Regions from separate parts of the Pseudochelatococcus sp. G4_1912 genome, predicted to be linked through region 1. Evidence: predicted binding sites of a transcription regulator. Region 1 holds the regulator's gene; the other holds the start of a gene.
The links. Region 1 encodes LexA, which represses DNA repair genes until DNA is damaged. Its sites were predicted from a motif close to TGTTCNNNNTGTGTTCNG; they were not measured.
Positions count from the first base shown of each region.

Region 2: the regulator LexA is predicted to act here: its motif matches at 1,558-1,575, upstream of dnaE (DNA polymerase III subunit alpha).

Region 1 is NZ_JAZDRL010000002.1:1,239,526-1,251,616, reverse strand. Features, by position in the region: gene parE (DNA topoisomerase IV subunit B) at 1-1,433, shown strand, start outside; gene lexA (transcriptional repressor LexA) at 1,727-2,467, shown strand; gene VRZ32_RS12960 (ComEC/Rec2 family competence protein) at 2,461-4,641, opposite strand; gene gltX (glutamate--tRNA ligase) at 4,969-6,396, shown strand; gene gltA (citrate synthase) at 6,839-8,131, shown strand; gene VRZ32_RS12945 (ABC transporter permease subunit) at 8,652-9,569, shown strand; gene livM (high-affinity branched-chain amino acid ABC transporter permease LivM) at 9,585-10,988, shown strand; gene VRZ32_RS12935 (ABC transporter ATP-binding protein) at 10,988-11,830, shown strand; gene VRZ32_RS12930 (ABC transporter ATP-binding protein) at 11,827-12,091, shown strand, end outside.
Region 2 is NZ_JAZDRL010000001.1:727,033-739,123, reverse strand. Features, by position in the region: gene addA (double-strand break repair helicase AddA) at 1-863, shown strand, start outside; gene hspQ (heat shock protein HspQ) at 1,037-1,384, opposite strand; gene dnaE (DNA polymerase III subunit alpha) at 1,807-5,316, shown strand; gene VRZ32_RS03475 (30S ribosomal protein S2) at 5,484-6,476, shown strand; gene tsf (translation elongation factor Ts) at 6,600-7,520, shown strand; gene pyrH (UMP kinase) at 7,670-8,377, shown strand; gene frr (ribosome recycling factor) at 8,609-9,166, shown strand; gene VRZ32_RS03455 (isoprenyl transferase) at 9,276-10,055, shown strand; gene VRZ32_RS03450 (phosphatidate cytidylyltransferase) at 10,077-11,060, shown strand; gene dxr (1-deoxy-D-xylulose-5-phosphate reductoisomerase) at 11,292-12,091, shown strand, end outside.

The sequences.
Region 1 (12,091 bases):
AGATTTTTGGCGTTGATGCACGATTTGATCCCGGTCGTCTTTTCCGCATGGCGCGCTCCAAAGCGTTTTTGTTCGGTGGCATCGAAATCCGCTGGCGTTGTGCGCCAGAACTGTTGACTGCCGCAAGTAAAGTGCCCACTGAAGCTACATTCCGTTTTCCTGGTGGCTTGAAGGATTATCTGACGCAGGAAATTGAGGGACGCGAACTGGTTGTTGATACCGTCTTTTCAGGGCGTATTGATAAATCGACGAACGGCACCAAGTCAGGTGGGCATGGATCACTAGAGTGGGCCATTGCCTGGTATGTGCAAGAAGATGGTCATGTAGCGTCTTATTGTAACACAATCCCAACTCCTGAAGGTGGCACGCATGAACAAGGCCTGCGTACAGCTTTATTGCGTGGACTGCGCGATCATGCTGAGCGCGTGAACCAGAGCAAGCGTGCAGCACAGCTCACGGCGGATGACATTATGGTGTCATGTGCGGCTATGCTGTCGGTATTTATCCGCGAGCCAGAGTTCCAGGGACAAACCAAAGATCGTCTGGCGACCACAGAAGCTGCGCGGATTGTTGAAAGCGCCGTTCGCGATGCTTTTGATCACTGGCTCGCGGCCTCTCCGCAGCAAGCATCGCGACTACTTGATTGGACAGTAGAGCGTGCTGAAGAGCGTCTTCGTCGAAGGGCGGAGAAGGAAGTTGCACGCAAGACGGCAACCCGACGCTTGCGCCTGCCAGGCAAACTTGCAGATTGCACCAAAGCAGGCGCAGCAGGTTCTGAGCTTTTTCTTGTTGAGGGAGATTCGGCAGGTGGATCAGCCAAACAGGCACGCGATCGCGCCTCGCAAGCCATCCTGCCTTTGCGCGGAAAAATTCTCAACGTGGCCTCAGCCGGACGCGATAAACTAGCCCAAAATCAGCAAATCTCTGATCTGATGCTGGCTTTGGGTTGTGGCACAGGCGCAAATTATAAAAGCGCGGATCTACGTTATGATAAGGTCATCATCATGACCGATGCTGACGTCGATGGTGCACATATCGCATCGCTCCTGATCACGTTCTTCTGGCGCCAGACACCACGTTTGATCGATGAAAAGCACCTTTATCTGGCTGTGCCCCCGCTATACCGCCTTAGCCATGGCGGAAAAACTGTCTATGCGCGCGATGATGCGCATCGGCAAGAACTGATGAAGACCGTCTTCAAGGGAAAGAAAGCAGAGATTGGTCGCTTCAAAGGTCTCGGTGAGATGATGCCGGCACAATTGAAGGAAACTACCATGGACCCACGCAAGCGGATGCTCTTGCGCGTTGTGGTCAATGATGACATGCGGCCCGAAACAAGCGATGCTGTTGAACGATTAATGGGTAATAAGCCAGAGGCCCGTTTCTCATTTATTCAAGAACACGCTGCCTTTGCGTCTGACCTGGATATATAAATAGTAAGCAGCCACCGCCTCTCGTTAGTATGCGCGAGCATCAAATAGGGAAATATTACTGATAATGCAGGGTGATACAGATTTCGCGAAAGCGCAAAGCTATAGTATCCCCTGAATTATACACTCCTTATCATTACCAGTGAATAAAGTTATCAAAAAGTGAATTTTTAGGGGTCTTTGTTGAAGATACGCTTGCGGAACACATAAAGAACTTATATGGTGTTCGTGCTTCGTTTCGAAAATTCAATTATGTGAAATTCACTCGACAAAGACCCTGGAAGGACATGTAGACCATGTTGACGCGTAAGCAACACGATCTGCTTCGATTTATTCATGAACGCATGCGGGAATCTGGGGTTCCACCTTCGTTCGATGAGATGAAAGATGCACTCGATCTACGCTCAAAATCGGGCATTCACCGCCTGATAATTGCATTGGAAGAACGCGGTTTTATCCGCCGTTTGCCTAATAGAGCGCGTGCAATTGAAGTTATTCGCATGCCTGAGGTGCCCACTGTACCAGCACAACGCACCCGCTTCAGCCCCAGTATTGTGGAGGGAGGCCTTGGCCGCCCACCAATCAGTACGCGCGGCAACGTGGATTGGCAACAAGCCGAGCGTTATAGCGGTGATAGCAGCGGATCTGATGCGAATGGTATTCTGGTACCTGTTATGGGACGAATTTCAGCAGGTACGCCGATCAGCGCTATCCAGAGCAATAGCCATTCTCTTAGCATTCCACCCGAGTTGCTAACGACTGGGGAGCATTTTGCACTTGAGGTCCGTGGCGATTCCATGATCGACGCTGGTATTCTAGATGGCGATACGGTTATTCTTCGCAAGCAGGATAATGCTGATACAGGCGATATTATTGTCGCACTTATTGATGATGAAGAAGCCACGTTAAAACGTTTGCGCAAGCGGGGCTCTTCCATTGCTCTAGAAGCAGCTAATCCTGCCTATGAAACGCGTGTGCTGGGGCCGGATCGGGTGCGCATTCAGGGCAAGCTTATCAGCCTGGTGCGCCGCTACTGACTGCTGTTACGTCTCCAAGGCCTGCCGATCTCTTCAGCAAAGCTGCTTTGATCATTCTTATTAAAGGCTTGCGCGATAACATTAATATCGCGCAAGCCTTTGAGAAACAAGGAGTCTCCCTTAAAAGTACCAGCGATTGAGCCGTATCGCTCAAGATCATTCCGATCAATAATATACTTTGCGGCACAGTTCTTTGGCGTCCGCCAGCGGGTTATGAAAATGGTGGCGCGTTTACAATCTTCTTCCGCAGCCCGTTGATCGAGAGCAAAAGCAATACTGCGCCCATCGTGCAATGTTGTGACACAGCCAAGCTTATCACATGCAACATTTTCTTTGAGGCTGGGGTCTTTAACACGTCGGGCATCTCCATCCGCACGTAGCCATTGCTCTACAACGAACCCTGATGGTCTGCCCAGAATAACAAAACGTCCGTTTACCGCACGCACAGCTGCTCCCCGCCCCTCGCGATCAATGCGAATGTCGGGACGGTCTGGTGCTGCAGCGAGCGCTATCCCCAATCCAGCAGGCAAAACGGCCAGCCACCGCAAAGGCGTTGACCACAAACATCCCCATAACAGGGCAAGAACCATAAGTGCCAGCACACCTGCGCCAAATGCAGGCACCACGACGCTTGAGCCCTCAAAGTTTGCGACGATCCTGGATCCTTCCAGGACAGGAACAGAAGCAAGACCGGCAAGATACCAAAACGGACCATCCAGCCCTAATGGATGAAGCAAAACAGCGGCGAATGACAGCGGCATCACCAAAAGCTCAACCAATGGCAGACCAAATGCATTCCCCACTAACCCCCATGGGTTCAGCGTCTGGAAGTGATAAGTGCTAAAGGGGCCAGTCGCGAGCATAGCAACTATTGTTGTAGCCAGGCTGGCCAAAATCATCCGATAAAGCTTACTTCCCGGATACCCATCGAGAGACAAATTCAGTTTACCGCCTTCACGTAAAGGCATTATAGCGCCAACTGAGTCATTGTTTTCCCAGCGTTCAAATAAGGCAATGAGCGCCGCAACACCCGCAAAGGACATCTGGAAGCTTGGCCCAAGCAAGGTTTCCGGCTGAAAAGTCAGACAGACTAGCGCGGAAAGCGCAAGGTTGCGCATAGAGAGCGCTGGCCGATCTACGAGAATCGCGCCCATGACAATTATAGTCACGAAGAGCGCGCGTTGCGTATCGATCCCTGCTCCCGAGAAAATGCAATAAAGACTTGCTCCAATGATACCTGTCACTGCTGCCATTTTTCGAATGGGATAGAGCAATGCCAAGCCTGGCACGAGCGCGAGAAGCGCACGGGTTAGAAAGAAAATCGTTCCCGCAACCAGGGTCATATGAAAGCCGCCGATAGAAACCACATGATAAATGCCCGCTGCTCGCAGCGCCTCATTGGTTTCATCCGAAAGCATACCGCGTTTTCCGGTCACAAGGGCAGCTACGAAAGCGGCTTCCTGCGCTCGCACCTGTGCAATAGCCTTGCGCCGATCCCCACCTGATGTTGCTGGCATTTCTGGTCCACCAGCACTTTGCAAAATCCGGCGCGTAAGCGCATTCCGATGGAAATCAATCCAGGCAATGAGTCGCGAACCGTAATTGGCTGTATATGGATTATCCGCAGCAAGCTCCACCTTGCCATTGACCGAGCCCACAGCGCCAATACCATTAAAAAATGCATCACGTGCAAAATCATACCCACCAGGTCGTGCAGGTTCTGGCGGCGGGACCATGCGCGCAACCGTAGAAATTATGGTTCCAGGGACAACTTCACTCCCTCTGCGGAAGCTCACACGCACATGGGCAGGCTGTTTATCTGGCTGCAAATCACCCATTTTGATGACATCAATTACTGCCCTGGGGCCTTGCAGACGCTCATCAACAGAGCGCACGAAGCCCTGTAGCGGCACAATCATAGTATGATCGAGAACAGGTTCCCTCACCATCTCTGTACGGAATGAAGCCACGAAAAAACCTAGAAACACCATTCCGATAAACAAAGTGAAAAGCTGGTATCGCCAATGGTTGCGCAAGGCCACAGCCATTGAAATCATAGCTATGGCAGCAATAGGGGCGGCCCATATTGATGGTTCCCGATCAGCTGAAAAATAAAAAGCTACGCCCAGACCATAAGCAACCGGTAGCCATAAAAATAAACGCCGACGTTCCATCTCGATATGAAACCAGCGTGATATAAGCATATACCAGTGAGACCAAAAATCATGAAAATCGACATATCTAATTCTTGCCCAGCCAAATGGACGAACTAACCATGTCATGCCCCACCGTCGCGCCCCAATCATCGATTGCCCACACCCCTCGCCGTGCAATCTCTTGCTTCACTCTCTACCCGACGGCGTAAAGTCGTGCTACACCGCCCATTATTGCCATTCCGCATGCTTGCGCCAAGGATGTTTTGACATAATTGTCTGTCATAACTGACGCAACTGGCATGGTTTGTCACCCTTGGTCTCAACGTTTTCGGATTATCCGCTGCAATGACTGCACCTGTCGTAACGCGTTTTGCGCCTTCCCCTACCGGCTATTTGCACATCGGAGGCGCACGCACTGCGCTCTTCAACTGGCTTTATGCCAAGCACCATAATGGCAAGATGCTTTTGCGCATCGAGGATACCGATCGCGAACGTTCAACTGAGGCCGCCGTTGAAGCAATTTTTGATGGCCTGCGCTGGTTAGGTCTCGATTGGGATGGTGAGGCTGTATTCCAGTTTTCACGTGTGGAGCGTCACCAGGAAGTAGCTGCAATGTTACTCGCGAGTGGCCGTGCTTATTATTGCTACGCTTCGCAGCAAGAGCTCGAAACCATGCGCGAACAAGCCCGTGCTGAAGGTCGGCCCATGCGTTATGACGGGCGCTGGCGTGATCGGGATCCGGCCGAGGCCCCCAAAGATGTTCGCCCTGTTGTCCGTTTGAAAGCACCTCAAACCGGTGAAACCGTCATTGAGGATGAAGTGCAGGGCCGCGTTGCATGGCAGAACGAAAACCTCGACGATCTCGTGCTGTTACGCTCTGACGGTACCCCAACCTATATGCTCGCGGTTGTTGTAGATGACCACGATATGGGCGTAACTCATATCATTCGCGGTGATGACCATCTCACCAATGCCGCACGGCAAAAACATATATATGAAGCGCTCGGGTGGAATGTGCCTACAATGGCGCATATTCCTCTAATCCATGGGCCTGACGGCGCAAAACTGTCGAAGCGACATGGCGCTTTAGGGGCCGATGCCTATCGTGCCATGGGCTATTTGCCTGAAGCTCTGCGCAACTATCTGGTTCGACTTGGGTGGAGCCATGGTGATCAGGAAATCTTCTCCACAGAAGAAATGATTGCTGCGTTTAGCCTGGAAACGATTGGTCGCTCTCCTGCACGATTCGACTTGGCTAAGCTAGAGAACCTTAACGGCCACTATATGCGCGCTGCCGCTGATGCCGATCTTGTGGCAGCCGTCGAACGCATTTTGCCTGAGATAGGACCTGCTCGTGGGTTGCCCGCAACCCTTGATGAAAATACACGCGCCCAATTTCTTGCTGCAATGCCGGGCCTCAAGGAACGTGCAAAGACACTTATTGAACTCATTGAAAGTGCATACTTTATTTTCGCATCTCGCCCATTGGCGCTTGATGAGAAAGCGCTTTCCTTGCTTGGCAACGGAGGGCAAGAGCGCTTGATCGCCGTGGCTGATAAACTTTCTGCATTGTCCGAGTGGACGCCGGAAGCAACGGAGGCTGTAGTACGCGAGGCTGCGTTAGAAGCAGGTGTAAAGCTTGGCCAAGTTGCCCAGCCTCTGCGCGCTGCACTCACAGGTCGTGCCACTTCTCCCGGCCTGTTTGATGTCATGAACGTGCTTGGCCGTGATGAAAGCATTGCGCGGATTCGAGATCGGTTGGCTGCAGCTTAAATTTAAGTCTGCCCTGTTGAATCTTCTTGATAAGTCGCTGAAATCGATATTAGCAGCGTAACCCAAGCATGAAGCGCCCTCGCAGAAGCTCTGCGGGGGTGTAAATATGTTGGCAAAAGCTTTGTTGCTGATAAAAATTAACGCATTAATCGATTGATAAAAGACACTCAAAATTTAATTATATTTTTGTAACCTATTGTTTTTAGTTATTAATTTATTGCCATGGTTGCTCTTTCGCCTTATAAACGACGTGCGTATTTGTGCGCAAGCGAACATTCTGTGCATTGCAGATGCTTGAACGACCGCCATGAATGCGCTAGGCAAGCAACCAACATATCTAGATCGGATCGAAAGCCACATACTGTTGCGGATTGTGCATGCTCCGTCTCAATCACGACCGTGCGTTTTCGCGAGATCGCTCACTCAGTAAAGGGAGTCATCCATGAGCGCGAAGACGAGCACGTTGACGGTCGACGGCAAGTCGGTCGAACTGCCGATTAAGGATGGCTCGATTGGCCCTAGCGTCATCGACATCGCACCGTTGTATAAGAATACCGGCAAATTTACTTACGACCCTGGCTTTACGTCTACGGCCAGCTGTGAATCGCAGATTACCTATATCGATGGTGATGAAGGTGTGTTGCTGTATCGTGGTTATCCGATCGAGCAGCTAGCTGAACACGGCGACTTCCTGGAGACATGTTACCTGTTGCTCTATGGGGATCTGCCAACCGCAGCCCAGAAGCAGGATTTCGATTACCGCATCACGCATCATACTATGGTGCATGAGCAGATGAACCGGTTCTTCCAGGGGTTCCGCCGGGATGCGCATCCTATGGCTGTGCTGGTTGCTTCTGTCGGTGCTCTTTCAGCCTTTTATCATGACTCGACTGACATTTCTGATCCGCAGCAGCGCATGATTGCATCCATGCGGATGGTCGCAAAGATTCCGACGTTGGCTGCAATGGCGTTCAAATACTCAATCGGCCAGCCATTTGTGTATCCAAAGAACGAGCTTGATTACACCTCGAACTTCCTTCACATGGCATTTTCCGTGCCCTGCGAGGAGTACAAGCCAAATCCCGTGCTTGCCCGTGCACTTGATCGGATTTTTATTCTGCATGCTGATCACGAGCAGAATGCTTCTACATCGACTGTTCGTCTGGCGGGTTCGTCTGGCGCAAATCCGTTTGCTTGCATTGCTGCGGGCGTTGCGTGCCTTTGGGGGCCTGCTCACGGCGGCGCGAATGAGGCGGCACTACGCATGCTGGAGGAAATCGGCACGGTTGATCGGATTCCACACTTTATCGCAAAGGCCAAGGATAAAGACGATCCATTCCGTCTGATGGGATTTGGTCACCGCGTGTACAAGAATTATGATCCACGCGCGAAGATCATGCAGAAGACAACGCATGAAGTGCTAAGCGAGCTTGGTATCAAGGATGACCCGCTGCTTGATGTGGCGCTTGAGCTTGAGCGTATTGCACTCAGCGACGAGTATTTTATCGAGAAGAAGCTTTATCCTAACATCGATTTCTACTCAGGTATCACACTGAAGGCCCTGGGCTTCCCCACAACGATGTTCACCGTTCTATTCGCGCTGGCGCGTACGGTTGGCTGGATCGCGCAGTGGAAAGAAATGGTTGAGGATCCATCCCAGAAAATTGGCCGTCCACGCCAGCTGTATACCGGCGCTCCTAAGCGTGACTACGTACCGCTGGGCCAGCGCTCATAAAAAATATCATAGAAAGCACGATTTTGATATATCGCGTGTTTCTATAACTCATTGATAGACCGCCATATTCATCGGGATATTGGCGGTCTTTTCATGAGTAAAATTGAAAATGTTTGAACAGCAATGGTCGTAAATGAAAGATCTGCAGCTGTTTTTTAGTCAATTGCTCTCCTATTTAGCCATTCAACGCTGGAAATTAAGCGTCAAGGCATGCAATGGGGCTGGACAATCATGCAAATTTCGACTGCTATATGCATAGGATAAATGAAAATGAAATGAGCGAATCCGAGAATAGCAAAAGCGATGTTTCCTTCTCAATGCGCCTAAAAGTAAGATGTCCGTTTGTGCATGTCATTCAAATGCAAGAATAAATGTCTAGGCACGGCTTTTTGATCCATGGCTAAGCAATACAAAGGGTGTTTTGCTAAAACTCGCAGATAAATTGTCTGCAACCGTACGAGCAGAAAACGGGTAACGATGGCTCAGGCAATCTCCATATAATCCAGGGGGCACTTCGTCGATGGAAGTTTTCGTGCAGCAGCTCATCAATGGGCTGACTCTCGGTTCGATTTATGGGCTGATAGCCATTGGTTACACCATGGTTTTCGGCATTATCGGCATGGTGAACTTCGCGCATGGCGATGTGTTCATGGTGTCAGCATTTATCGCGCTAATTTTCTTCCTGCTATTGACCACCTGGCTTGGTATTGGCTCCGTTGCGCTAGCGCTCCTTCTTGTTCTGGTCCTTGCCATGTTGATGACGGCATTGTGGGGATGGACACTTGAACGCTTGGCTTACCGACCCTTGCGCGGTTCATTCCGTTTAGCGCCAATGATTTCAGCTATTGGTGTGTCGATTTTTCTGTCAAATTTCGTTCAGGTGTCACAGGGCGCACGTAATAAAGCCCTTCCACCAATCATCACTGATGTGTTTGTACTGTTTGAGCGTAATGGTTATGCTGTTACTCTTTCCTATAAACAGATCATCATCATGGCTGTCACCACAGTGTTGCTGTCCGGATTCTGGTATGTCGTGCGTAAAACCTCGTTGGGGCGCGCACAAAGGGCATGTGAACAGGATCGAAAGATGGCAGCCCTTCTCGGTATAGATGTGGACCGTACAATTTCGCTGACCTTCGTACTTGGTGCTGCGCTGGCTGCGGTGGCGGGTACCATGTACTTCCTTTACTACGGCGTAGTCGGATTTTCGGATGGCTTCGTTCCTGGTGTCAAGGCATTTACGGCGGCGGTACTTGGCGGCATTGGCTCGCTGCCGGGAGCTGTGCTGGGCGGCTTGATCATCGGTCTTGTTGAGACATTTTGGTCAGCGTATTTTTCCATCGAATACAAGGATGTTGCGGCGTTTTCGATCCTTGCCATCGTGCTGATTTTCATGCCATCGGGAATACTCGGTAGGCCTGAAGTCGAGAAGGTTTAAGGACAGGGATACTTAATGAGCACGATGCATAACGCCCTCGCCTCACCTGCTGATAAGCAGCCTTCAACGCTTGCACGTGCCTTGCGAGAGGCCGCTTTCGCAGCATTGGTTATGCTGGGGCTGGCGATTCCCATACTCTTGTTTCGCACCGAGCAAGGCGCTGGCCTGCAACTCATTCTTACGCCCCGCGTTGGTCTGGTTGCAGTTATGTGCGCGCTGGTTTTCGTTGCACGTTTTTTGGTGTCACTTTATCACGCCCGAAAACGCTCGCGTCAGATTGCTCGAATGGCGCGGGAGACAACAAGTGTCGAGAAACCCGGCATAGCTCACTTGGTAATGACTATCGGTATACCTTTGTTTCTTGGTATCGCGGTCACATTTCCTATCTTGATGAGCTTTGCAACTGGCAGTCTAAACAGTGCACGGTACTGGATCGATCTGGGGATTCTGATCCTTACTTACGTGATGCTGGGGTGGGGATTGAATATCGTGGTCGGCCTGGCTGGTCTTCTCGACCTTGGCTATGTGGCTTTTTACGCTGTTGGTGCATATACTTATGCGTTGTTATCGACCACTTTCGGGCTGTCATTCTGGATCTGCTTACCACTTGCGGGAATTCTGGCATCCTTCTGGGGCATTTTGTTGGGGTTCCCCGTTTTACGACTGCGTGGCGATTATCTTGCTATCGTAACGTTGGCGTTTGGTGAGATCATCCGGCTAGTGCTTATCAACTGGGTAGACCTGACAAATGGCGGGGCTGGCATCTCGTCGATTCCACGCGCGACTTTCTTTGGTCTACCCTTTGAGCGAGGCGAAGGCGGGTTCGCAGCATTCTTCGACATCCCCTTCAATGCCATGCACCGAATGGTGTTTCTATACTACCTTATTCTCGTTCTGGCGCTGATTACGAACGCTGTTACGATGCGGCTTCGCAGGCTACCAATTGGACGTGGCTGGGAAGCGTTGCGTGAGGATGAGATTGCGTGTCGTTCGCTGGGCATGAACACGCGCAACACTAAATTGACAGCCTTTTCACTTGGCGCATGCTTTGGAGGACTTGCGGGATCATTCTTCGCTGTGCGACAGGGATTTGTCAGTCCGGAAAGCTTTAACTTTCTGGAATCAGCGATTATTCTCTCGATCGTGGTATTGGGAGGAATGGGATCGCAGTTTGGCGTTGCCATTGCGGCAGTTGTGATGGTCGGTGGGCCTGAATTGCTGCGACATCTGACTTTTACCAAGGCGATTTTTGGTCCGGATTTTGATCCAAATGATTATCGCCTTTTGATTTTTGGTCTGGCGATGGTCGTCATGATGGTATGGCGTCCCCGGGGCTTGATAGCCCACCGCAATCCTTCAATTGTTTTGAAGGAGCGCAAGGCAATATCGGGATCGCTTGTTAAGGAGGGGAACGGATAATGCGTTGGGAGAATGATCCCATCCTCCATGTGGAGCATCTGAAGATGCGCTTCGGAGGGCTTGTGGCGGTCAACGACCTGTCGTTCAAGGTCGGCCGAGGCGATGTCACGGCACTGATCGGCCCCAATGGCGCGGGCAAAACAACCGTCTTCAACTGCATCACTGGTTTTTATAAGCCAAGCGAAGGCATGCTGACGCTCAAGCAAACGAATGGATCTTCCATACTGCTTGAACGTTTGCCAGGCCACAGAATCGCGCAGGACGCACACGTTGCACGCACGTTCCAGAACATCCGACTATTCTCCGGCATGACCGTGCTGGAGAACCTGTTGGTAGCCCAGCACAACACGCTGATGCAGGCTTCGGGGTTCTCTTTGGCGGGGCTTTTGGGGCTGCCGGTTTTTCGCAAGGCGGAGAAGGCAGCCGTTGAAAAGGCACGCTATTGGCTTGAAACGATTAATCTTCTGGATCGCGCTGACGATCCTGCAGGTGATCTGCCTTACGGTGACCAGCGCCGGCTTGAGATTGCACGCGCCATGTGTACGGATCCGGTATTGTTATGCTTGGACGAGCCTGCTGCAGGTTTGAATCCGCGTGAAAGTGCGCAGCTCAATACGCTGCTGCTATCTTTGCGGGCAGAGCACAATACGGCCGTGCTGTTGATTGAACATGACATGTCCGTGGTAATGCAGATTTCCGACCACGTTATTGTGCTGGATTATGGGACTAAAATCGCGGATGGCACCCCCGCTGAAATTCGCAATGATCCACGTGTAATCGCAGCATATCTAGGCGTTGATGATGAAGAAGTTGAACAGGTTGAAGCGGAGGTGCGGTTATGAGCGCTGTCATACAACAGCCTGATGCTGCACGTGCTCCCCTGCTATCTGTGCGTGGCGTTAAAACGTATTATGGCAATATCATCGCCCTTAAGGGGGTTGATATTGATGTAAACCAAGGTGAAATCGTAACCCTGATCGGGGCGAATGGCGCGGGTAAATCCACGCTTATGATGACGATTTTTGGTAATCCACGCGCCCGCGAAGGCACCATTACCTATGCCGGCCGCGACATCACCAACATGCCCACGCACGAAATTGCAC
Region 2 (12,091 bases), on a different contig from region 1:
ATTGTTGGAGCGGTATGGTCATCAACGGTCTTGAGCAGGCGGTATCGGAGCCAACCGGCACAAAGGGCCGCCTGGTTTGCGTTGATGATGGAGACGGTCGTGAGGTTCTGCGCTGGTTCACGCCAGAGAAATCCCCCGCAATGCCTGCCGTGCCATCATCCTCTATCGCGCCTGTTTTCGAGGCCCCGGTATGGCTGATGCAGCCTGCGCGAACAGAGGCTGAAAGTGCACCGCCTCTGAGGCCATCGAGTGCGCTTTCAGCAGCCGATCAGCCGCATCGCCCGGCGGATGCGCCAATCATTGCAAGCGCGCGTTTACGCGGTCAGCTTGTTCACGCACTGATAGAACGATTGCCCGCATTTGCGCCAGAAGCGCGCGTGCTGGCTGCCAACGGTTTCGTTGCAGCACGTGCGGGGCGTTTGCCGGTGCAGGATCAGCGGCAGATCATCGAAGCAGCAATCGGCGTACTATCCGCGCCCGCTTTGCAGGACTTGTTTGGCCCTCAAAGTCAGGCAGAGGTGGCAGTCGCAGGCAATGTCATCCTGGGTGATGGCACTACGCTGCCAATATCTGGCCGCATCGACAGATTGGCCATTGCTGGTGATGAAGTCCACATTGCGGATTTCAAAAGCGGCACGCCGAGTAATGCTCAACAGCTCACGGGTACAGTACAGCAGGCGCATGTCGCACAGCTCGCGCTCTATTATGCTTTGTTGCGCCAGATCATGCCTGAGAAGCGCATACGCACGTTCCTGATCTATACAGTTGGCCCGACGGTTATAGAGGTGCCTGCTGCCGAACTCGAAACTGCTCTGCAGCAAAAGAACAAGCTGGATGTGTTCCCCGGTGGATATAAAGGCTAAAGCCGCGGCCTGTTGAGAAAATCAGGCCTGCAAATTAGAAGCGCCGCTGCTCTTAATGAGGCAAGCGGCGCTTTATGTTGGCTGGTTTTGGGGTGATTAAACCTTTGAAGGCCCGCGCGTGAACGTCCTTCTGAGTTGTTTTCTGCTCTGTCTAGAGCGCTGGGCGTTCTGCTTTAATTGGTCATGCGGACGGGGACCAGCAATTCGCCATTTTCCCCTTGTTCGAACGCCTGAAGAACCTGAGAGTGCCTGATCGGCTCTCCGGATGTATCGGCTACGAGGTTCTGTTCGGAAACATAGGCGATATATTCGGAATCCGTATTTTCAGCGAACAGATGATAGAAAGGCTGGTTCCTATCAGGGCGCTTGTCTTCAGGAATCGAGAGATACCATTCCTCAGTGTTATTGAAGACGGGATCAACATCAAAAACCACGCCACGGAATGGGTAGATGCGATGCTTGACAACCTGGCCGAGAGAGAACTTTGCACTCCGGGCAGTCGAGAGAGGCAATTTATCCATGTCATGACCTAAAGCGTCATGGTGCATTGCTGTCAAGGGGGCGCCGCGCAGACGTTTCGTTTCGGGGAAGTGTCTCATGACTCAAGCCTCCTATGCATATTTCTCTGCGCACAAATAAAGTGTCTCATAGCCAGGATAAATTGTTAAGCAAAATGCTACGTTCCTACTGGACAGCGAACGCAGAAAGAACATATACTGATCTTCATGGAACAAAAAGGAGATCGAAAGATGTACAAGGCAGTTGTTACGGATGTCGTCGAACTTGCATCACTGACGCTCTTCATTGCTCTGGTAGGAGTAATCGCGCTCGCTGGTGGTTCAGTGTGAGTCGCTGCAAATTCTTTAGGACGGTGTCAAAACAGGTGCCGTCCGTGATAATGCCTTCTCCTGAGCAGGCATGATTGATTCGAGTGAGGGATAAGATGACCAGTCTGATTGAAGAGGTCGGCTTTGTTCACCTTCACGTTCACTCTTCATACTCACTGCTTGAGGGCGCGCTTACGATCAGCACGTTAGCCAAGCTCGCGCTGGCAGACAAAATGCCAGCCCTGGCGCTGACCGATACCAACAATCTTTTTGGCGGCCTTGAATTTTCAGAAAAGCTATCGCAAGCCGGTATCCAGCCTATCACCGGTTTGCAATTATCAGTGGCGTTCGAGGCGCCTGAGCCAAATGCACGTGCGGTGCAGCGTTTGTTCCCGCATCTGGTGCTTCTGGCGGCAAGTGAGGAAGGGTATTCCAACCTGATGGCGCTAACCAGCGCCGCATTTCTTGGCAACGAACCGGGGCAGGGCGCTCATGGGGCGCATGTCACCATTGAAACCCTCGCTGCACATGCAAGTGGCATCATCGCCTTGACGGGCGGTCCGGGAGGGGCACTCAATAGCGCGATTGTCGTTGGTCGTCCTGAGCTTGCGACATCGCGTTTTTCACAGCTACGAGAGCTGTTTGGTGATCGTCTTTATGTTGAGCTTCAACGGCACGATACACCTGAAGAGGCTTTGACCGAGCCTGAGCTGCTGCGCCTTGCGTATGAACACAGCGTGCCGCTTGTTGCAACGAACGAACCATACTTCGCCAAAGAAGATGATTACGAAGCCCATGATGCACTGCTAGCCATTGCGGATGGACGGCTTGTATCAGACGATCAGCGCCGCCGTATGACATCCACGCGCACATTTAAAACGCGCGCGGAAATGGTTAAGCTGTTTGCCGACGTGCCTGAGGCGGTGCATTCCACGGTAGAGATTGCATTACGGTGTTCTTTCCGCGTGAAGACACGTAAACCTATTCTGCCGCGCTTTACCAAGGCAGATGGCGGGCTGACCTCATCACCTGCAATTGTTGAGGGAGAGACAGAACGGGATTACGAAGCAGAAGAGTTGCGTGCGCAGTCGATAGAGGGGCTTGAGCAACGCCTTGCAGCCCATGGTCCTGCGCCGGGTTTGAGTGTTGAGGATTATCGAAAGAGACTCGACTTCGAGCTTTCTGTGATCGAGCGCATGAAGTTTCCTGGCTACTTTCTGATCGTTGCCGACTTTATCAAATGGGCCAAGCAACATCAAATTCCTGTCGGGCCAGGCCGAGGCTCGGGTGCGGGATCGCTCGTTGCGTATTCGCTCACGATTACCGACCTTGATCCGCTGCGCTTCGGGTTGCTTTTTGAGCGTTTTCTAAATCCTGACCGCGTGTCGATGCCCGACTTTGATATCGATTTCTGTCAGGATCGGCGAGAAGAGGTTATTGGCTACGTCCAGCAGCGCTATGGTGAGGAGAGGGTCGCGCAGATCATCACCTTCGGAACCTTGCAGGCGCGTGGTGTTATGCGAGATGTGGGGCGTGTGCTGGAGATGCCCTACGGGCAGGTTGACAAGCTGACGAAGCTTGTCCCGCAAAATCCGGCTAATCCTGTCACACTCGCTCGCGCAATCGAGGATGAGCCCAAGCTGAAGGCCGCTGGCGAAGAAGAGCCGGTTGTCGGGCGCATGTTGGCGATTGCGAAAAAGCTTGAAGGACTGCATCGCCATGCGTCAACCCACGCGGCAGGTGTGGTAATTGGTGATCGGCCGCTTGAGCAACTGGTGCCGTTGTATCGCGATCCGCGCTCAAACATGCGGGTTACCCAATTCAACATGAAGTGGGTGGAACAGGCGGGGCTCGTCAAGTTCGACTTTCTTGGCTTGAAAACGCTTACCGTTCTCAAGACGGCTGTCGATCACATCCATAAGCGCCAGCCGGATTTCGTGCTGGATCGCATTCCGCTTGATGATGCGCAATCGTTTGCGCAGATGGGGCGAGGTGAGACTGTTGGCGTGTTCCAGGTTGAAAGTGCGGGCATGCGCAAAGCGCTTGTTGACATGCACCCTGACCGTCTGGAGGATCTGATTGCGCTCGTCGCACTCTATCGCCCTGGTCCAATGGCGAATATTCCAGTTTATTGCGATCGCAAAAACGGTCGAGGTGAGCCGGAGAATACCTGGTATCTGCATGAGGCTCTCGCCCCGATCCTGCGTGAGACTTTCGGCATCATCATCTATCAGGAACAGGTGATGCAGGTGGCGCAAACTTTGTCCGGCTATTCGCTGGGTGAAGCAGATCTCTTGCGCCGCGCTATGGGTAAGAAAATCAAAGCGGAGATGGATGCGCAGCGCGCACGCTTCGTGGATGGCGCGACCAAAAACGGCCTTACACAGCAGCTTGCAGATGATATTTTTGATCTTCTAGCCAAGTTTGCCGACTACGGTTTTAACAAGAGCCACGCTGCCGCCTATGCTTTGATTGCTTATCAAACGGGGTATCTGAAGGCAAACTTCCCGGTTGAGTTCATGGCGGCGTCAATGACGCTTGATATGGACAATACCGACAAGCTGGCTGAATTTAGACGTGAAGCACAAAGGCTTGGTATCAAGGTAGAACCGCCTTCGGTGCAGCGTTCCGGTGTGCGCTTTGACGTGGTTTATGACGCCGATGGTACTGGAATTATTCGCTACGCACTGGCTGCAATCAAAGGTGTAGGCGAGCACGCGGTAGCGTCCATCGTTGAGGCGCAGGCAAATGGGCCGTTTAAGGATCTGGGCGATTTTGCACGGCGCATCAATCCGCGTCTTGTGAATAGACGAACACTTGAAGCGCTTATTGCATCGGGTGCTCTCGATGAGATTGAAGCTGATCGCGCCAAAGCTTTTGCGGCCATCGATGCCATCATGGCGTTGGCTAATCAAACAGCTCAGTCAGCAGCAAATGGCCAGACAGATATCTTTGGCATGTCCATGGCCCCTGAACCGTTGCGCGCGCCGGAATATGAACCTTGGTTGTCCTCAGAACGCTTGCAGCGTGAGTATGATGCTGTTGGCTTCTTCCTGTCTGGGCATCCGCTTGATGAATATGGGCCATTGCTCGATAAGTTGCGGGTGCAGAGGTGGGCAGATTTTGCGCGTGGTGTGAAACGGGGGGAGAGCATGGGGCAGCTTGCTGCAACCGTGCTTGACCGTACAGAGCGGCGCACACGCAATGGCACCAAGATGGGCATCATCAACTTTTCCGATCAGAGCGGCCACTTCGAGGCTATTCTGTTTTCTGAAGGGCTTATGCAGTACCGCGAGTTGCTGGAGCCTGGGCAGGCGGTGATGCTGGTGGTGCAGGCATCAAGCGATGGTGATGAGGTGCGTGCCCGCATTCAGCGCGTGGAGCCGCTTGACCAGGCTGTTGCGCGCCATCAGAAGGGCATGCGCATTGTTTTGAACGACACGCGTTCAATTGATATGATCGCCCGCCAACTGAGTTTACATGGTGAAGGCACGGTCTCAATGGTTGTGGATATCGAGGGGCGGCAAGAGGTTGAGCTTGAGTTGCCAGGGCGCTATTCGACAAGCCCACAAATCGCTGGCGCTTTGCGCAACCTGCCGGGAGTTGTCGAAGTAGAGTTGCGTTAGGGCGGATTGCCTTAAATGCTGGAAAATTGCGGTTTCTGACTTGCCATTTTGCAATATCGATAATATAACGCGCGCCATTCCACACGCGGGACGGGCTGTATAGCTTCCGGTGGCCGAGTCGTTCGGCCAGAGTCCCGCGGAGGCTTTAACCGGAGATAGGTTTTAAAATGGCACTTCCTGAATTTTCTATGCGCGAGCTCCTCGAAGCAGGTGCACACTTTGGTCACCAGTCACACCGCTGGAACCCAAAGATGGAGCCCTACATTTTCGGTACGCGCAGCAACATCCACATCATCGATCTCGCTCAGACCGTTCCTGCTCTGCACCGCGCGCTGCAGGCAGTTTCCGATACGGTTGCTGCTGGTGGTCGCGTGCTCTTCGTTGGCACGAAGCGTCAGGCTGCTGATTCGGTTGCTGATGCAGCACGTCGTTCAGCACAGTACTTCGTGAACTCACGTTGGCTCGGTGGCATGCTGACGAACTGGAAGACGATTTCCGGTTCGATCCAGCGTTTGCGTAAGGTTGACGAAATCATCGCTGGCGGCGCTGTTGGTCTGACCAAGAAAGAGCGTCTGATGCTCGCACGTGAGCGCGAGAAGCTTGAACGCGCACTTGGTGGTATTAAGGACATGGGCAGCACGCCTGACCTGCTGTTCGTGATCGACACCAACAAAGAGCAGCTTGCTATCAAGGAAGCTCAGCGTCTTGGTATTCCTGTTGCGGCAATTGTCGATACCAACAGCGATCCAGATGGTATCACGTTCCCGATTCCAGCAAACGACGATGCTGGCCGCGCAATCAAGCTGTACTGCGATCTGATCGCGCGTGCTGCTATTGACGGTATTTCGCGTGGCCATGGCGAACTGGGCGTTGATGTTGGTGCATCTGACGAGCCTTTCGCTGAAGATCTGTCCAATGTTGGCGCTTCTGAAGGTGCTTTCGAGCGTCTTGTTGCACCACGTGGTGCGCCAGATGAGCTGTCGGCGTTGACAGGTGTTGGTCCAGAGCTTGAGAAGAAGCTTAACGATGCTGGCGTGTTCCACTTCTGGCAGCTTGCTGCTTTGACGAACACCGATGTTGCAAAGCTTGATGGCGAGCTCAAGCTCAGCGGTCGTATTGAGCGTGATGGCTGGATCGATCAGGCGCGCGCGCGCCTCTGATTTGAGCAGACCTGAGCAACCGTTCCGGTTCCCAATAGGAATCGGCTAACAAAAACGTTGATTGGTTGGCCCGGTGCTTCTTAGAGGTGCCGGGCCGGCTATATACGTGATATGAGGATAATCATGGCGAACATCACCGCTGCTCTCGTGAAAGAGCTCCGTGAAAAATCCGGCGCCGGCATGCTGGACTGCAAGAACGCGCTGACTGAGACAGGTGGCGACGTTGAAGCTGCGATCGACTGGCTGCGTATGAAGGGCCTTGCCCGCGCTGCAAAGAAGTCGGGCCGTGTTGCAGCTGAGGGCCTTGTTGCTCTCGCGCTCGCTGGCAATAAAGGTGTTGCAGTCGAAGTCAATGCTGAGACCGACTTCGTTGCCCGTAATGACCAGTTCCAGGCTCTGGCACGCACTATTGCTCAGGTCGCTCTTGGCGCAGGCAGTGATGTGGAAGCGATCAAGGCTGCTGCTTATCCGCAGGGTGGTACGGTTGCTGATGCTATCGCCAGCGCGATTGCAACGATTGGCGAGAACATGACGCTGCGTCGTGCAGAGCTTCTCTCTGTTAATGATGGCGTTGTTGCATCGTACGTGCACAACGCTACTGCCGATGGCCTTGGCCGTATCGGTGTGCTGGTTGCTCTTGAGTCAACCGGCAACAAGGATGAGCTTACTGCTCTTGCACGTCAGATTGCTATGCACGTTGCTGCGGCCAACCCTATTGCGCTTGATGCAGCTGGTGTTCCTGCTGAGACGATTGCACGTGAAAAGGCTATCCTGCTGGAGAAGAATGCTGGAAAGCCAGAGCACGTACTTGAGAAGATCGCAGAGAACGGTCTCAAGAGCTACCTCAAGGAAGTAACGCTGGTTGATCAGCTTTTCATTCACGATTCGTCCAAGTCTGTAGCGCAGGCGGTTAAGGAAGCTGAGGGCAAGGTGGGAGCGCCCATTAAGCTTGTTGGCTTTATCCGTTATGGCCTCGGTGACGGTATCGAAAAGGAAGAGACCGACTTCGCTAGTGAAGTAGCGGCCGCAGCTGGTGCGGCCTGATTGTTCCAAAAGGCGGCGCTAAGCGCCGCCTTTTTTTTGAGGCCTGCTTAATTCGTTTTCCGATTCCTGATTGACACATCAGATTTTCAAGATCTCGGCGAATGATAATGCAGCAGGTCTAATGACCTTTACATAAAAGGAGAAGCGGGATGCGATTTAAACGGGTGCTGGTTAAATTGTCAGGTGAGGCTCTTGCGGGCCCCGGCGGCTCTGGGCTGCACGGTGAGACACTGACAGCCATTGCATCCGATATTGCAGCCGCTGCGAATGCGGGCCATGAGATTGCGGTTGTTGTTGGGGGCGGCAACTTTTTTCGCGGTGTACAGGGGCTCAACAAAGGGCTTGATCGTCCTACTGCCGATTCAATTGGCATGCTTGGTACGGTCATGAATGCGCTGGCGCTGGAGCATGCAATTGAAACGGCAGGCGTTACTGCACGAGCTATGTCAGCTGTACCAATGCCATCATTATGTGAGAGCTATGCGCGCAAGCGCGCGCTTGATCATATGGCCCACGGTAAGGTTGTGGTTATAGGTGGTGGTACGAGCAACCCGTATTTCACTACTGATACCGGTGCTGCGCTGCGCGCTGCAGAGCTTGGTTGCCATGCGTTGCTCAAAGGCACAAACGTGGATGGTGTGTATACAGCTGATCCCAAAACAAATCCCGATGCGGCTCGTTATGAACGTCTAACCCACGATGAAGCCATTGGCCGCAATTTAAAGGTGATGGATACCACAGCGTTTGCACTTGCGCGCGAGGCAGGATTGACGGTAGTTGTGTTTTCCGTTTTGGATGTTGGCGCTATTGGTGCTGTGCTTTCGGGCAGGGGGCGTTCAACGCTTGTAACGCCTTAAAGCGCACTTTAATTAGAATTTGCTAACGCTCTTAGTGGCACATCTTTGTTCAGACTAGCCGGCTTTATGCGATCTGGTGAGTCAGACATTTTGATTTAAAGCATTCTTCTTACGTGTCGCAGTATGGCGATGCATCGGAAATGCTTTGGCGAGCTGGAATATGGCAGGTCAATGCTGCCATGGTCTAGTTGCGATCGCCGATATGACAATGACAAGAAAAGGGCATTGATAATGGCTGGAAGCTTTGATCTCGACGATATCAAGCGGCGTATGCAGGGAGCTGTGCAGGCTCTGCGGAACGATCTCTCGAGCCTTCGCACGGGGCGTGCTTCGCCAAGCATTCTTGATCCCATTCAGGTAGATGCTTACGGTACAATGACGCCTATCAGCCAGCTTGCGACGGTTAGCGTGCCTGAGCCACGGTTGCTGAGCGTTCAGGTTTGGGATCGCGGTGTTGCGGCAGCTGTTGAGAAGGCTATCCGTGAATCTGATCTTGGTCTGAATCCGCAGACCGAAGGGCAGGTGATCCGCTTGCGTATTCCTGAAATGAATGAGCAGCGCCGTAAGGAAATGGTCAAGGTGGCCAATAAATATGCTGAAGAGGCACGCATTGCCGCTCGCCATGTGCGCCGGGATGGCCTTGATACGCTTAAGAAGCTTGAGAAGGATGGGATGAGCGAAGATGAGTCCGCACGTCACGCCGATCAGGTGCAGAAGGTAACCGATCAGACAATCGCAGAGATCGATCAAACCGTAGCAACAAAAGAAAAAGAGATTTTGCACGTATAATTGAATGCAAACAGCTCAGACCAGGGCGCAAACGGAGAGTGATCGAGTGACTACAATACCCCGTATGGGGACAGCTGGAAATGCAATGGGCCTGGCATCGGCGGGCAATATGTTGCCTACTGATTGTGCGGGCAGCAAGGCTGAGATTGCTACTCCTCTGGTTATTGCGCCGCCACGGCATGTTGCCATCATAATGGATGGCAATGGCCGCTGGGCACGGGCGCGCGGACTTCCTCGCATCAAGGGGCATCATAGTGGTGTTGAGGCCGTGCGCCGCACGGTCAAAGCCTCTATCGAACTTGGCATCGGCTATCTGACGATCTACAGCTTTTCGTCTGAAAACTGGCGCAGGCCAGCTGCCGAAGTTGCTGAGTTGATGGGCCTGCTCAAGCTGTTTATTCGCCGCGACCTCGCGGACCTGATCCGTAATAACGTACGGGTTCGTATTATTGGCGACCGGGTAGGGCTTTCAGCTGATATTTGCAATTTACTTGACGAAGCGCAGACAAAGTCAGCCGGTAATAGCGGGCTGACTTTGACGGTTGCATTTAACTATGGTGGCCGGCAGGAAATGGTGCGTGCGGCGCAGGCATTGGCGCGGAAGGTTGCGTCAGGAGAAATTGCTCCCGACGATATTACTGAAGACCTGATTGATGCCCACCTTGATACTGTTGATATCCCTGATCCCGATTTGTTGATACGCACGTCTGGCGAGCAGCGTTTATCGAATTTTCTCTTATGGCAGTCAGCCTACGCGGAACTCGTTTTTCTGCCGATTTTCTGGCCGGACTTTGATCGAAGCGCGCTTGAGGCGGCGATTAATGCATTTCATCTACGTGAACGCCGTTTTGGCAGCCTTGAATCAGGCGGCGCAAATGTTGCAACATAAGCTGTGCGTAATGGGTGGTAAATGACGGGTACTCGTATGTCAGGCGCAGAGACGTCTGGGCCGCGCGATCCCGCAGGTCGCCCTGATGCCAGTAAAAAGGTTTCTGATTTACCAAAACGGCTAATGTCAGCTCTTGTTTTGGGGGCCTTGGCTATCCTTGTAACGTGGTGCGGCGGTTTATCGTTTGCACTGCTGTGGGCCTTGGCGGGAGCGGGATTTGCATTTGAGTGGTTTGGCTTGATTGCTCCTCGGAATGCATTTGGTAAGCTATCTGACGACATAAACGCTACAGAAAAACAGCCTGCAGCGCTTGGTGTTTTGCGCCTGATGATTGCAGTGGGCATTGGCGCGCTGTCGGTTCTTATTGAACTGGAAGTCTCCTCGCTTGCTATATTTGGAACAGCGATCGCAACTTTGGTCGTATGTGCTGTGTGGGCTTTTATTGTCCGCAAGCATTCGTCCAATATAAACGATAATCAATGGCAGAAAACCTTTGGCAAGTTGATCATTGCGTGGATCTTGGCCGGTTTAGTGTTGAGTGGCACTGTTGGAGTTGTGCCTGTATATGCGCGGGCCATGCCCGAGATTGGCGCGGTGCTTATCGCGTGGATGTTTGCTGTAGTATGGACAACTGATATCGCAGCCTATTTTTCCGGGCGCGCAATTGGTGGGCCAAAATTATGGCCGCAGGTGAGCCCGAATAAGACATGGTCTGGGGCCATTGGTGGCACTTTAGCGGGCACGCTGATGGGGGGGCTTGTCGCCATGCTCGCCGCTGGTGCCGGTCTTATTATTCCGTGGAGCGTGGTTATTGTACTTATGGCATCGCTGTTGGCCTCGATTGCCGGACAGGCAGGCGATTTGGCGGAATCGGCTTTAAAACGTCGCGCCGGGGTGAAGGATTCTGGTAGCCTTATTCCTGGTCATGGCGGGGTTATGGATCGGCTTGATGGTTTTGTGATTGTTAGTCTGCTGGTTGGTATAGGTTTTGCCTTAGGTGTCTAACGGGCTCTGAGTAGAGATTAAGAGCGCTATAGCATCAAACTAAAAACTGACACCGCCTTTCGAAAGCTTTGATAAACAAATAAAAAGATGAGCATTTTGACTACCTCTCTATCGAGAGTCGTTCGATTGTCTTATGAATGGGACTTGTTTTAAGTTCTATGCTAGGTGAAACACCATCAAGAGGTGCCAAGCCCGTTTGTGTATAGCGTAGCGGCCGGCTGAGGGTTAGTGATGAAGACACGCATCGTTTTGCTGGGCGCAACGGGATCAGTTGGCAGCTCTGCTGTTGACGTCATTATGCGCCATCCAGAGCGTTTTCAGGTTGAGGCGGTCGTTGGTGGATCTAATGTCAGGCAGCTTGCAGCGGTTGCACAGCAGGTTGGTGCGCGCTTTGCCGCAGTAGCGGATTCTAACAAGGGTGATGCGTTAAAAACCGCCTTGGCGGATGCTGGCCTTACTATCGAGAGTGGCGCGGGTGATGCTGCCGTGAATGCAGCTGTCGATGTTGATTGCGATCTTGTTGTAGCAGCCATTGCAGGTACAGCCGGTCTGCGCCCCACTTACCGTGCAATTCGTCCTGGTCGGCGCATAGCGCTTGCAAACAAGGAAACATTAGTGTGCGCAGGCGCTGCATTTATGCGGGATGCACATGCAGCAGGTGTTGAAATACTGCCTCTTGATTCCGAACATAATGCGTTGCTGCAAGCAATGGGCGGAGCGCATGCGGATGATGTTGAGGAAATGACACTGACGGCGTCTGGCGGTCCATTTTTGAATTGGACAAAGGATGCTATTGCGGCAGCAACTCCTGAGCAAGCACTCAAACATCCCAACTATGCGATGGGCGCAAAAATCAGCATCGATTCAGCTTCGATGATGAATAAGGGCCTTGAGATTATTGAAGCGCATTATCTTTTCGGCATAGAGCACACGCGTTTGCAGGTGCTGGTGCATCCGCAGCAATTGGTGCACGGTCTGGTAAGCTTTCGCGATGGATCGGTGACTGCGGGCATGGCAGCGCCCGATATGCG